Regions from separate parts of the Alcanivorax sp. 97CO-5 genome, predicted to be linked through region 1. Evidence: predicted binding sites of a transcription regulator. Region 1 holds the regulator's gene; the other holds the start of a gene.
What was found. Region 1 encodes PhoB, which activates phosphate uptake and scavenging genes when phosphate is short. Its sites were predicted from a motif close to TGTCATANNNNTGTCANA; they were not measured.
Positions count from the first base shown of each region.

Region 2: the regulator PhoB is predicted to act here: its motif matches at 4,302-4,319, upstream of Y017_RS01725 (glycerophosphodiester phosphodiesterase).

Region 1 is NZ_KI965907.1:37,321-44,905, forward strand. It holds gene Y017_RS13585 (hydrogen peroxide-inducible genes activator) at 1-104, shown strand, start outside; gene recG (ATP-dependent DNA helicase RecG) at 225-2,336, shown strand; gene phoR (phosphate regulon sensor histidine kinase PhoR) at 2,523-3,833, opposite strand; gene phoB (phosphate regulon transcriptional regulator PhoB) at 3,924-4,628, opposite strand; gene ubiA (4-hydroxybenzoate octaprenyltransferase) at 4,954-5,826, opposite strand; gene Y017_RS13610 (chorismate lyase) at 5,909-6,523, opposite strand; gene rd (rubredoxin) at 6,760-6,924, shown strand; gene Y017_RS13620 (rubredoxin--NAD(+) reductase) at 6,974-7,585, shown strand, end outside.
Region 2 is NZ_KI965877.1:374,137-381,721, forward strand. It holds gene Y017_RS01700 (agmatine deiminase family protein) at 1-20, shown strand, start outside; gene Y017_RS01705 (carbon-nitrogen hydrolase) at 53-946, shown strand; gene Y017_RS01710 (polysaccharide deacetylase family protein) at 1,008-1,748, opposite strand; gene Y017_RS01715 (glycosyltransferase) at 1,738-2,916, opposite strand; gene Y017_RS01720 (sulfotransferase) at 3,103-4,257, opposite strand; gene Y017_RS01725 (glycerophosphodiester phosphodiesterase) at 4,378-5,181, shown strand; gene Y017_RS01730 (patatin-like phospholipase family protein) at 5,145-6,314, opposite strand; gene Y017_RS01735 (GNAT family N-acetyltransferase/peptidase C39 family protein) at 6,445-7,584, shown strand.

The sequences.
Region 1 (7,585 bases):
TGCCCTCGCGGACCATCGCGCTAGTTTGGCGCGATAGCTTCCCACGCCCCAAAGCAATCGAAGTATTGCGACAGGCCGTACCCAAGGAAGGATTGTCAGGATAACAACGATGAACAGGCCGGTTTTTCCCTGTAAGAGCTCCTGTAGCGATGCGAACCGACTTGCCGGCACGCCTCCAAGCACCCTCTGCACCTCAACAGGTGCGGTTATGGCGACCTAACATCATGGCCGGTGACTCCCTCTCCAGCCTACCCCTGAGCCGCCTCAAGGGCGTCGGCCCCGCCGCTGCGGAAAAACTGGCCAAGCTGGGCCTGCATAACCTAGAAGATCTGCTCTTCCACCTACCGTTCCGTTACGAAGACCGCACTCGCATTTCCCCCATCGGCAGCCTGCGCCCGGAAACCGGCGTGGTCATCGAGGGTCAAGTAATGGCCGCCGATGTGATATTTGGCCGACGTCGCTCCCTGCTTTGCAAAGTGGCTGACGGCACCGGCATGGTGACGCTGCGTTTCTACCATTTCAGCGCAGCACAGAAGAACACCCTAGAGCGCGGGCGGACTATTCGCGTCTATGGCGAGCCCCGTCCTGGTTCCGCCGGGCTGGAATTTTATCATCCAGAATACCAGCTAGATTATGCTGACAGCGGCCTGCCGCCACTGGAAAAAGCATTGACCCCGGTCTACCCCACCACCGACGGTGTCAGTCAGAAAACCCTGCGCAACCTCACCGGGCAGGCCCTGAAATACCTACAGGCGCACCCTCCCCAAGAGCTGATTCCTGCCCAACTGCTGGATCAGAGCGGCCTGCCCAGCTTAGCCGACGCCTTGAGCAAACTGCATAATCCACGACCAGATGACCCGGTGAACTTACTGCTGGAAGGCAAACATCCGGCAGTAAAACGGCTGGTGATGGAAGAAATGGTGGCTCACCAATTAGGCATGCTGCAAAAACGCGCCGGACAGAAAGCCTTCCATGCCCCGCGCCTTGGCGGGCAGACACTGTTTGAAAAACTACAGGACAGCCTACCCTTTAACCTCACTGGCGCCCAAAAACGAGTCATCGGTGAGCTGATGGGCGACATGAAACAAGCCCACCCCATGTTACGTCTGGTACAAGGCGATGTGGGCTCAGGCAAAACCCTGGTAGCCGCCGCCGCCGCCCTTGCCGCCATTGAGTCCGGCTATCAGGTCGCGTTAATGGCACCTACGGAGCTGCTGGCGGAACAGCATCGAGAAAACTTCCACCACTGGCTGGCGCCACTGGGTATAAAAGTACACTGGCTGGCGGGCAGCCTCGGCGTAAAAGCCCGCCGGGAAACCAACGCAGCGCTAGCCGATGGCAGTGCGCACATCGTGGTCGGCACCCATGCTTTGTTTCAGGAGGCCGTACAGTTCCATCGCCTTGGGCTCACCATCATTGATGAGCAGCACCGCTTCGGTGTGCAGCAGCGGCTGGCCCTGCGTGAAAAAGGGCGCGAGGATAACGCCCATGGCATTCAGGTTCCCCACCAATTAGTCCTCACCGCCACGCCCATTCCCCGCACCCTGGCCATGAGCGTCTATAGCGATCTGGACACATCCGTGATCGACGAAATGCCACCGGGCCGCAAGCCCATCGACACCTTGGTGCTTCCCGAGAGCCGACGCCCCCAAGTAATCGAACGCATTAACGATGCCTGCCGTCCCTCTGCTAAAAAGAAAAACACTCAGGCCTACTGGGTCTGCACTTTAATTGAGGAGTCTGAAGAACTGCAGGCTCAGGCAGCGGAAGCAACATTTGCGGAATTACAGATCGCCTTGCCGGAGCTGAAGGTGGAGCTGGTACACGGGCGCATGAAGGCGAAAGAAAAAGCCGAGCGTATGGCACGTTTTTCGCGGGGAGAAGCGCAATTGCTGATTGCCACCACCGTCATCGAAGTGGGCGTGGATGTACCCAACGCCACCCTCATGGTAATGGAAAACGCCGAACGGTTGGGCCTCGCGCAGTTACACCAGTTACGCGGTCGCGTAGGCCGTGGAGCCGAGCAAAGCTACTGTTTACTGCTATACAAAAACCCTCTATCGCATACTGGCAAGCGACGCCTGGCGGTAATGCGCGATACCACCGACGGTTTTGTTATTGCCGAAGAAGATTTGAAACTACGTGGACCCGGCGAATGGCTGGGCACTCGCCAGACCGGCGACCTGGCCTTTCGCATCGCCGATCTGGTTCGTGATGAAGCGTTAATGGAGCCCGCCAAAGAGATCGCCAACAAACTAATGCAAGACTACCCACAGTGGATCGACCCCCTGTTACGTCGCTGGCTAAAGGGCGGGCAGAACTTTGCCGACATCTGACACAAACGAAGAATCCCCAAGATCAGGGGCGTTGTCACCGGGGAATGACAAAGGGGTCTTGCTCCTTTTTATAAAGCAAAAAAACCGAAGCCAAAACATACCATTCTCGAAAACAATAATGTTGAGAACGTCCTGACAAAAGAGATTTCAACAGCCGGCTAGAAACACACCTCTTGAACCTGAAATTCAACCCGCCACTGCCGTTGGCTTGCTAACCAGCCGCTCCGCCGGGAAATGACAGGTAAAGGTGCTGCCCTTGCTCAGTTCGCTGACGATTTCCAAGCGCCCATCATGGCGAATCATTACGTGTTTAACGATGGCGAGGCCCAGGCCGGTGCCCCCGGTTTCTGTAACGCGGCTATTGTCTGGCCGGTAAAAACGTTCCGTTAAGCGCGGGATGTGGGCGGGGTCGATGCCAATCCCGTTGTCTGTGACAGAAAAGTGCGCGCCGCAAGAATCTTGCCACCAACGGATACGGATGGTGCCGTTGGCCGGCGTATATTTCACTGCATTGGTAATCAGATTGCCGAAGGCACTTTCCAGTTCAGCCGGATTGGCGATCAAGCGTGCGTCGAGAGGAACATCCAGCTCGATCTGGTGATCCTTGTCGCTGCCTATAGCCAACGCATTTTCTTTCATCCGATTAAGCATGCCATGAACGGGTACCGCCTGACGTACACTGTCAGCTTCCGTTCCTTCTAATCGGGCCAGTAATAACAAATCGGCGACTAGGGCTTCCATGCGGTTGGATTGATTGTCCATTTGCATCAATGCGCGACGCAGACGGGCCTGTTCTTCCGGGAGGGTATCGAGCAGGGTTTCCAGGTAGCCTTTGAGCACGGTAAGCGGCGTCTTTAATTCATGGCTCACATTGGCTACAAAATCTTTGCGCATTTGTTCCAAGTGATGCAGCCGCGTAACGTCACGAGCAATCAATAATTGTTCGCCGATACCAAACTCAGTTACGCGGAACTGCAGGATACGGTTGTCATTCACCGGTGAAGGGATTTCCAGCGGGTCCTGAAAATCCCCTTTGCTTAGATAACCGGTAAACCGAGGATGGCGGATCAGGTTTGTCAGTGGCTGGCCCAGATCTTGGCTCGCATTAAAGCCCATGGCACGTTCGGCGGCATGGTTCCAATATTCCAGATAACCGTGTTGGTCGATGAGGATGACTACATCGTCAAGGGCGTTCACTGACTGTTGGGCGCGGTGGATGATGCCTTGCAGGTTTTCCTGGGCGCGACGTTCTTTTTGGAACAAGTGCTCAAGGCGGGTATAAAACTCACCCCACAGCCCGATACTGTCTGGTGGCTCGGTATGATCGTCGCGCACCAGCCAGCTGTACAGGGCGAACAGTTGCCGGGTGCTCCAAATAATATAGCCCCCCAGCCCTACCAGCAGTGGCCAAGTGTGGCCCACTGCCAGGGCAGCCAGAGCGGCCAGAAATATCAGGCCGGCAATGCGATTAACTTCCTTGGCCAAGCTGGCTTTCATGGGTATTCCACCGCAATTACTTTGCTCGTTAGCCGGTATCGGGGGGGGGCGACGGCGCTGCCTAGTATAGGCAGCCGCATGCCTGCCGTCTCAACCTGCCTTGGCCGATTTCACTGAAAACCGGTAGCCGGTACCGCGCACGGTCTGAATAAAACGATCGTAGCCGAAGGGAGCCAGCGCCTTACGCAGACGGCGGATATGCACGTCGATGGTACGGTCTTCCACATAGACGTTAGCACCCCATACTTGGTCCAGTAGCTGGGTGCGCGAATAGGCCCGCTCTTGGTGGCTCATGAAAAATTCCAACAGCCTGTATTCGGTGGGCCCCATGTCCACGGGAGAATCGTTGGCGCTAATGCGGTGACTCACCGGGTCCAGGCACAGACCTTCTACTTCAATGGCCTTTTCCGCCGCGACACTAGACGCGCGCCGCAGCACGGCTTTAATGCGGGAGATTAGTTCACGAGTGGAGAAGGGTTTGGTGATGTAATCATCGGCGCCAACGTCCAGCCCTTGAATCTTGTTATCTTCTTCGCTTTTCGCAGTGAGCATGATGATGGGCACCTCGTTGGTAGTCTCATCACGCTTCAGCCGGCGGGCCAGTTCGATACCCGTGACCGACGGCAGCATCCAATCCAGCAGCACCAGATCCGGGCGCTCATCGACGATGATCTCATGGCCACGTTGGGCATTCTCTGCCTCCAGCACATCGAAATCGGCCAGTTCAAGGGCGACGGCGACCATCTCACGAATAGCGGGCTCGTCATCAACAATCAATATACGGTTTCGGGACATGGCTTCCTTCCTTGCCTGTCTTGTGAGTGGCGTGTGCCGCTCGGGATGTTATCTATTAGATTGCTTTTTTATGACATGTGTATGACAGATAGAGCCCCGCCACGCAACAACGCAGGTTAAGACGAACGGAAGGCCTGCAACCATCTGGCGACAGCCCCAAGCCACAAACGACAACACACGCCAGGCCTTAAGATACGGTAATAATATGCCCTCGATTAGCCGCTCAGGTGGACCGAATTATCCCTTTCGTCCCCCTTGAATCGCGGCGCCGAACACCATTAGGTGGCACTCTAAGACACCCCCGCTATAGGGGACTTGTAGCGATTCAAAAATACTGAAAATACAACCCGATAAACACGCATGCTCCGGCCCAATGATTATTCAGAAATGCGTGAAAGCTGGGCCAGCGTTCACGGTAGCGGATCAAGCTGTGCTGAAAGGCAAAGCTAAGGCTCATTCCAACCAAACCAGCGTACCAGGGCCAGGAAAAACCCAGCCGGTGGCCGACCATAATCAATGCCAATAGTGTCAGGGCTTGAAGGATGGCGATCATCAGGCGGTCGGCATCGCCAAACAGGATGGCGGTGCTTTTGATGCCTAGTTTCAGGTCATCTTCACGGTCACACATAGCGTATTCAGTGTCGTAGGCCACCGTCCACAGCACATTGGCCACGTACAGCAGCCAAGCGATTTCCGGCACTTCACCGGTTTCAGCGGCAAACGCCATGGGGATGGCCCAGCTGAAGGCAGCGCCCAAGAAAAGCTGCGGCATAAAAGTGAAACGCTTGGTAAAGGGATAAAGCACTGCAAGGCCCAAGCCGCCGAAAGACAGCCAAAAGGTCAGCTCATTGAGAAACAGCACTAGCCCAAAAGCCAATAGACCTAAGCCGCCAAACAGGGCCAGAGCCTGTTTGGCGCTGAGTGCACCGGTGGCCAGCGGACGTCCCTGAGTACGTTCTACGTCGCCATCGAAATTCCGATCGGCAAAGTCATTAATCACACACCCCGCCGCCCGCATGATCACCACGCCCAGAAAGAAAACCACAATAACGGTCAGGCTCGGCGTACCGGCCCCAGCAATCCATACCGCCCACAGCGTGGGCCATAGCAGCAACAGCGTGCCGATGGGGCGATCAAGGCGCATTAACTGAATGTAGGGCCAGAGAGTCGGGTAACGCTGTTCAACAAAGGCAAACATGGGGCATCCGAGTTGTCAGGGCGAAGATGAGTTTCAAACGACAAGCGACAAGTTTCAAGACTCGAGCCAGGAGGATAACCAATTAAAAACGCGACAACCGCACCGCGTCCGTTGGCTCTCCCCTAATAGATGCATAGAGATAAGCTTTGTCGTGTAGCCACGACGCTTGCACACAACGTGCGACGTGCAGCTTCTCCCACAGCGCGGGCAGAAAATACTCCGCCACCAGCAGGGGCGCGCCGCGTTTGATAAAGCGCGATTGGCGACCCCAGCATAGCGAATGATGTTGGTCAGTCGAAGCGAGTCGGGCCCACACCTGATCCCGCTGGCAGATCGGGCGGTTATACAGTTCAAGGCCAAGGGAGCGGCTACCCATGTGCCCCAGGGAGCGGTTTGCACCGGCAAGGCTAGTGAGCGGCAGCACACTGCGGGCAGCAACCACCGGGGTATCATCCAGGTGCAGTGTCACTTCACGGATCAATGCAGCGCGCCTTACCGGCAGCGATAACAGCCTCCGTTCATCGGCTCGAGGCAAGGCAATAGCATGTAGGCCGGGAACCACACTGAAGTGGCCGTAGCGCTTGAGACGCCGTGTCAGAGAGTCTGGATCAGCCATCCAGTCCCGAATAATCGGGGGCAGTACCAGCTGTTCCAGTGGGCGCCAAAGGCTATCGGGGTGCAGGGCGGCAGGCAACATGGCTCTCTCATGATATCGCGCACTATCGCGGGCGGCAGGACTATGGCCCATGTCTTACGGTAGAGCAAGCGGCGCCCTAGTGCTTCAGGAATCAGAGAACAGCAACCTTGAGCTTATGTAAGACGGTGCCGGCTGGCATTGATTTTTTTGCCTTACGCCGATAGGTTAACGCCCCCTGAGAACGCCCTGTATGTAGCACAGTAAGTAAGAGCTTACTTTACCTGACGAGGTTCACAATGAAGAAGTGGGAATGTGTAGTGTGTGGTTTCATCTATGACGAAGCCGAAGGTCTGCCCGATGAGGGTATTGAGCCGGGTACCGCCTGGAACAACGTGCCGGAAGATTGGGTCTGCCCCGATTGCGGCGTGGGCAAGGACGACTTTGAAATGGTAGAAATTTAAACCACTACCTCAGTCACTCCGCCTGTCCATTAATTGTTAAGGATTACTCATGCATCCTATTGTCATCGTCGGCACCGGCTTGGCCGGTTTCAACACCGTCAAGGAATTCCGCAAGCTGGACAAAGAAACCCCCATCGTCATGCTCACCGCAGACGACGGTCGTAACTATTCCAAGCCTATGTTGTCTGCCGGCTTCAGCAAGGGGAAAACCGCCGATGACCTGTGCATGGCCACCCCGGAAAAAGTGGCTGAGCAACTTAATGTTGACGTTCGCACTGGCGTGCATGTAGCCGGCATTGATGCCGCTAACAAGCGCGTACTGCTGCCCGATGACCACCTGGACTACAGTAAACTGGTACTGGCGCTGGGTGCCGACACCTGGACACCGCCGCTGGAAGGCGATGCAGTGGGCGAAGTGTTTTCCGTCAACGATCTAATGGACTACGGTAAGTTCCGAGCAGCCGTGGAAGGCAAGAAGACCGTGACCATCCTCGGCGGCGGTCTGATCGGCTGTGAATTCGCCAACGACTTATCCAACGGCGGATTCAAGGTATCTTTGGTTGAGCCCATGGGCCGTTGCCTACCATTGCTACTGCCTGAGCAAGCCTCAGAGGCGGTGGGCCGTGGGCTGGCGGATCTGGGCGTGCAGTTCCACTTTGGC
Region 2 (7,585 bases), on a different contig from region 1:
AAGGCGCCCTGTCAGCATGACGCACGCCACCACCGCACAGAGGAAAACGCCCATGCGTGTTGCCGTTATTCAACAGACCAACACCGCCGACCTGCAAGCCAACCTGGACCACTCCCTGTCACTGGTCCGCGATGCCGCCGCTCAGGGCGCGGAACTGGTGCTATTGCAGGAGCTGCACCGCAGCCTGTATTTCTGCCAAACCGAAGACACCAGCGTGTTTGATCTGGCAGAAACCATTCCCGGCCCCAGCACAGAGACCCTTGGCGAACTGGCCAAAGAGCTTGGCATTGTTATTGTCGGCAGCCTGTTCGAAAAGCGCGCCCCCGGCCTGTATCACAACACTGCAGTCGTTCTGGAAAAAGATGGCAGCTTGGCGGGCATCTACCGCAAAATGCACATCCCTGATGACCCGGGCTTCTACGAAAAATTCTACTTTACCCCCGGCGATGCCAACTGCAACGACGGCCGCAGCGGTTTCACCCCCATCGACACCAGCGTGGGCAAACTAGGATTGCTGGTATGTTGGGATCAATGGTATCCAGAAGCGGCTCGCCTGATGGCCCTGGCCGGTGCCGACCTGCTGCTCTACCCCACCGCCATCGGTTGGGATCGCACGGATGAACAAGACGAGCAACAACGCCAGCTAGACGCTTGGATCACGATTCAGCGGGCCCATGGCATCGCCAACGGCCTACCCGTATTGGTGGCCAACCGCTGTGGTTTTGAACAAAGTCCGGCGGACGAGAGTGGCATTCAGTTCTGGGGAAATAGCTTTATCTGTGGGCCACAGGGCGAATTCCTCGCCCAAGCCAACAGCAATAACGAGCAGGTACTGCTCGCCGATGTAGACTTGCAGCGCAGCGAATCCGTCCGCCGCATCTGGCCTTATCTGCGTGACCGGCGTGTGGATGCTTATGATGACCTGGGCAAGCGTTTTCGAGACTGACGTTAACCGCAAACGGCCATTCTCACGCCAGCGTGGGCGAAACCGTGACCGGGTAACGTACCTAACGTGCCGATCTATCCTCTATAAATCCGGGCTCCATTCCTAACTGCGGATACGGTAATGCCTGCGATAAGGATTTCAGTAACGGTGAAATTCTGTTGCCTAGGCGCAACTCAAAATCGTGCGGGTGTAACCCGATACGCACCGGCACCCCCACGCGCCGAGCCCGGCTAATATTCACCGCATTAGAAAAGCCCAACACCCAGGCCCGAAAAGCAGTATCGGCCTCAAAGCCCACTAAAGGTAGCCGGGTAAACGTTTGCTCTTGAGCATCATGGAGACCGAAAAGGGTTTCCACATACCGAAATGGCAACAGGGAAAGCTGCGCCGGAGAGAGCGCACCCAACGCCCAAGCCGGTGGCACATAGAGGGGTGAGGGGCTCAGCCCGTTACGGATAAACCAGCGATAACAATCCCACACTAACCGTTGAATGCCATCGCCGGAAAACGACAGATGCTCCGCCACATCCCGTGACAACAGCGCACTGTGCAAGCGGTGATAAAGCGTCACGGGGGGCTGACAACGATGGGACCAGCCATGCCCGGCTAGTGGATGCCCCGCGTTCTGCAGGCTTCGCAACCAATCAAGATCACCCTCCTGCCAATCTTTACCCGGCACCACTAACAAGGTTACCGCTTCACAAGGCAAGCGTAACCGCGCCAGCATGGCCGTTACCTGCGTCCGCGTCTCGGGCATCACGTCATGAATCGAGACCAGCGCAGCTAATGAGTCAGAGCGCATTACGTAGATAACTGCTACTCAAACGGCGCAGTAATGCCAAGGTAGGGGAAGGCAACGCCCAGCTCGAAGCTGGTGCCAACGAAGCACAGTGGGCCAGTACCGCCGTCCACTGGATAATCGCATCGTCGTTCATGGCTAGTGCCGCCTGGCGTGCCTGACGGGCTTTGAATGCACGAGTCACCGGGCTTAGCGACTGCAATCGCTCAACAGTATCGAACAGGCTCTCCCCCACCTTCATCACCCACAAGCCACTAACCAATGCCGGCCATTCGTTGATGCCGCAAGCCGGCGTAGTAATCACCAGCCGCTCACGTGCCATGGCTTCCAGCGCGACCGTGCCAAAGGCTTCCACCGATGAAGGTAGCACCAGTACTTGGCAGCGATCCAGCATACTGACCACTTGTTCACGGGTGCACCAACCATGGAAATGCAGATTATTCTGTTCACGGCAGGCGTTTTCTACCTTGTTACGCAGGGGGCCGTCTCCAGCGATTTCAAATTGCAGATCCGGGCGCTGGGATGCCAGCACGAGAAAGGATTCAATATTTTTTTCCGCCGCCAGCCGGCCCACATAACAAACCCGCTGAACCGTATTATCTAACTCGACCACTGGCGTATTCACGAACTCTTGGGCCAACGGCGTGCCGACCAATTGAGGATTACGCGCTCCCGCTGCACGGGCCTGGGCGATCATCGATTCGCAAATAGTGGCGGCGGTTTCGCTACCCTGAAACAGCGTCCGATTCACCCAATTGAGAAAGCCCCCAGCCAGACGCGCCAACCGCTTACCCCAATACAGCTCCACCAGACGGTTGTAATCTGTCTGGAAAGTTACGCACACCGGGATCCCCCATTTCTTGGCAATCCAGTACCCGATCATGGAGAAAATACCGGGGCCCGGAATGACGATCACATCGGGTTTCATTTCCCAGACCAAGGCACTGAGTTCTCGCACCTTGGGAAAAAACAGACGCTGAGTGGGATCACCCGGAATCGGAACAGACGCCCCTTGGCAAGGATGGGGATTGTGCATGCAAGGCTGCACCAACTCCACTTGCGCCACTTGATTTTTTAGATGCGACACCAGGTCTTGGAAGTAAGCACCGACGCCATTCCGCCCTTTGATTGCATCCACCACAAACAGTATGCGTAGCTCTTTGGTATCCATGCACGGCAGTATCCGGACTGCTCATGTCGAGAATGTGACAGCAAGGCCACCCACAACGCGGAAAGTACGACAAGGTATGACAAAAAACCAACAGGCTGCACACTACATACAACCTGTGCGGGCGTCAGGCGACGCTAACACGCCTACCCCTTTTCGGTGTGGAGATCACTTTCCATAGAGGCGGCGTTAACCATCGGGTTTGATAAAACCAAAGCGCTCATAAACCCAACCAAACCTCTGCAGCAATTCGTCATCACTGACGCCCAAGGCGTCCAGTGAGTAGTGGTGGCCACTACGGTACTGTTTGGCTTTGCGGTCTTGCTCCTGCAGCTGCTCACAGAAATGCGCGTCTGCTTGCCAGCCAAAACGACGGTAAAAACCCAGCACGGTATCGCTGGGAGCGCGCACCAGGGTCTCCATCACCGATAACGCCCGGCGCTGTTGCGGCATTTGTTCGGCCACTTCTATCAAATGCAGATAGTAGTATTCCAGCATTGCTAGAAACCCTTCCCGCCAGTAAGCGGTAGTGTCGCGGCCATCAAACAGGCGCGCACCGATCAGGATCGAATTCACCTGCGATGGCACCGCCGCCGTGGGGCTACGTAGGCAGCCAATAAAACGGGCATCCGGAAAGGCCTCTGCCAAGGTTTCCATCCACGGGGTAAACGAGGGATTCTTCGATAACAGGGTTTTCCCCTGTCCGTGAAAGTAAAGGTGACGCTGCACAAAGCGGCGGTAGGATTGCATCAATCGCTGTTTCTCATCCGCACTGCCATCGCGGTCCAGAAACGTCAGTTGCCACAGGGAAGGAACGGGAACCACAAGGACCAGCAGAAAGCAGCCCCATACGGGGATCAACCCCAGATAATCCTCTTCCGGATCGAGCAACCCTGTCTTGTGCACACCATCCAACCCACTCAACAGACGCCGTTCCAACCAACAGACTAGTCTAGCCCCCGGCCGGCCTAGCCACTTATCCAAGCGCGCCATACCCGTCCAGAAATAGCGCTGGGTAATCGAGGGGGCGAACAGTAGCTCCCATAGGGCGGTCGTCGTGAAACGCGAATCCATGGCCAGCAGACGATGCAGGAAAGTGGTACCGCTTCGCGGCACGCCAATCACAAATAATGGCTCGCGCACCGACACCCGGCGAAACCCCGGAAATAGCAGGTAATCCAACCCCAGCCCGATACCATTAATCGCCTGCACCAGCAAAAAAGATGGCCAAAAAACCAGCATCACCAGCAGTCGTTGCAACGAGAAGCCGTGCCATTGCCCTTGATAACGTGGAGCCCAACTGACCAGGAATAATCGGCTATAACGTTTCAACAGCTTTAACATGGTGAAGCTCGGCGGCGAGAAACGTTGAAACAATAAAACAGCTCCAAGACATAAAAATGACAGCAGTATCTCTTGTGTCTCGGTCACAGCGCTGTCATCTTTCTCGCAAAGAATAGCACTATGACACTGCCAATGACCGACCTAACTGCCTCTTCAATCTACCCAGCCTTGGTGGGCCACCGTGGCGCCCGCGGCGAAGCGCCTGAGAATACCCTCGCCAGCTTCCAGGTCGCTTTAGAGGCGGGCGTAACAGAAATGGAATTGGATGTACGGCTATCCTCCGATGGCCAGTTGATCGTATTGCACGATAGCGACGTAATCCGAACCACCGGGCTTCGCGGCAATGTTCGTCAGTACACCAGTGCCCAGCTCGGCGTCATGGATGCTCGCCGAAATACACCAGGCTGGCACAGCCCCACCGGGATTCCCTCACTTCAAGAAGTGATCGACCTATGTGGCCCAGCTATACGCTTCCAGTTCGAAGTTAAAGGGGCAAACCGGATTGTTCTGCACCAGCTAGCCCATCATCTGACGCATATGATCCACGACCAACAACTGCAAACACGAGTGGTGATCACCTCAAGTCACACTGGGTTTCTGCGCATGATCGGCACCATGGCCCCGGATATTGAACGCGGCTATGTGTGTCAGCACCGCTACCTGCAACCGACCCGAAGAGCACAAGGGTTGGGTTGTAGCTGGCTCATTGCACATTACTCTCTCGTTGGCCCTGCACTGATGCGCCGCGCCAAACGTCGCGGATTAAAGGTCTCTGTGTGGACGGTGAACGACCTGACAGAAGCCGAGCGGCTGGCAAAACTAAAGGTAAACAGCATCATCACCGACTTCCCCACCAGCTTTGTCAGCCACTTCCGCCGCAAACAGCGTTACGGGGCCTCGGAAGCCGTCTCCATTAGTGGCTGATCATTTAGGAACGCCATGATCTCATCTTTACGGGCCGTCGCATCTTTACGCCCCATTTCAATCAATGCATTGGTGAACCCAGGCTCAAATAACAAATAGCTCATAGCACTGGCACCAGGAGAGCGAGTCGCTCCGGAACTGCGCAGAAAAAACCGCAAGGATCGAGGTAATTCCCGAATATGCTCCGCCGCGATTTCATCAATGGGCCGAGAGGGATAAATCTTTAGCACATCCACTTCTCGCAGCTTGATATCTTTTTTCCTGCGCGCCCGCTCTCCCAGGGCCGACAGTGTGTGATTAATGCGCTCAAGCCGCTCAACATCCCCTTCCAGCGTGTCGACAAACACACTATTAAGCACGTGCCCCAGCACCTGGGCCATTGAAGGGTACCCGCTTAGCTGACGTAGATGCCCTGCACTCACATTACCAGACACACCAATTACCAGTAGCCGCGTAGCGCCCAAATGCAGCGCGGGGCTTAATGGAGCAAGCTGACGCAGCGCTCCATCACCATAATAAGCCTTGTCCACCTTAGTCGCAGGAAACAGGATAGGAATGGCCGCCGATCCCAACAAATGCTCTACCCCAATTTGCGAACGCTTACCCTTACGGCGAGCGCGAGCCCATTCGGCAAGCTCATCGGTGCCCTGATAAAAGCTCACTGATTCACCGCTTGCATAGGCCGAAGCAGTAATGGCCAGTGCCCGCAAATGCCCCTGATCCAAGCTCTCCTGAATACGGCGAAAATTAATCACTAGCGATAGCAAGCGTTGTAACGGCGTATTATCAAGCAACGAACTTCGCTCCGGAGTTTTGCCCGTCGCCACACCAGAAAAAAACCAACGCAACACGCCACGGATGCAGGCATAGAGGTCCGTGCGATACACCTGTTCGGCGGTAATATTGGACCAGACTCTCTCCAAGCCTCGGACCGCCGCCCGATAGTTACCCGCATTCGCCGCTAAAGCCGTTGCATTGATCGCCCCCGCCGAGGTGCCACAGATAATCGGAAAGGGGTTCGGCGCGCCACGGGGAATCATTTCCGCTATCGCCGCTAGGACGCCTACCTGGTAAGCGCCACGTGCACCGCCGCCCGACAATATCAATCCTCTGACCGGATCCTGTTTGTGCATTGATACCCTCCCTGTTTGTTGTTTTCAGTATGCCGCGCTAACCGCCACGCCACCACTACTCGCCGCATCAATAATGCTGGCAAGGCAATACCGGCTACCTTATTCTGAACACCTTCAAGGACACAGGATTATGTGCGTTTTCTCCCTTCGCCCCGCTCTTCCCGACGATCTAGATGCCCTCACGGCACTGGAGCAGCGCTGCTTTTCCTCCGACCGCCTTACTCGACGCAGTTTTCGTCAATGGCTCAAGCGGCAGCACGCTGGCCTTATCGTTGCCCAGAACGAACATCAGCAATTGGTTGGCTATGCGCTAGTGTTGCTGCAACCCGGCACGCGCCTTGCCCGCCTTTACTCCATAGCGGTGGATCCGCAGCAGCGTGGCAAAAAACTCGGAGAACAGTTACTGGGTGCCGCCGAAGGCTATGCACATCAGCAACACCGCCTGTTTCTTCGCCTGGAAGTCCGCAAAGACAACACCGTGGCCATCGCCCTGTACGAACGCTTGGGCTACCGCCTGTTTGCCCAGACGGTAGACTATTACGAGGATCACGAAGACGCCCTGCGTTACCAAAAGCGGTTGCACTATTTAGCTGACTTACCCGACCTATCAAGCCAAGCGCACGCTGCCTCGACTCAAACAGGGCGTTTGCAGTTACCTTGGGTTCAGCAAACCACGCCTTTCACTTGCGGGCCCGCCTGCTTACTGATGGCCTTAGCTGCCCTGAAAAAACAGGCGCCCACGGTCACCGAAGAGCTATTGCTATGGCGTGAAGCCACCACCATCTACATGACCGCAGGCCATGGTGGCTGTCATCCGCTCGGCCTCGCACTGGCCGCTCGACAGCGTGGGCTCAGCGCCCGCGTATGGTGTAACCAGGCCGGCCCGTTATTTCTGGATTCGGTGCGTGACCGCGACAAAAAATCCGTGATTACCACCTTACACGACCACTTTGTCAGTGAGTGTTCGCGGCACAGGGTCCCGGTCTGCTACGGCGATTTCAGCGCCACCGATCTGGATAATGCCATTAGTGTCGGCAGTATCGTGCTAGTGCTCATCAGTACTTGGCGACTAGACCGGCGCAAGGCGCCTCACTGGGTCGCTATTAGTGGCAGCGATGAGGAATGCTTCTACATCCACGACCCGGATCCCGGTGAAGACCAGGTGCCCATGGATTGCCAACATGTCCCCATTACACGCCATAAATTTGAACAAATGCGACAGTACGGTCAGGCAAAGTTGCGTACGGCAGTGGTATTGAACCGCCTCTGAA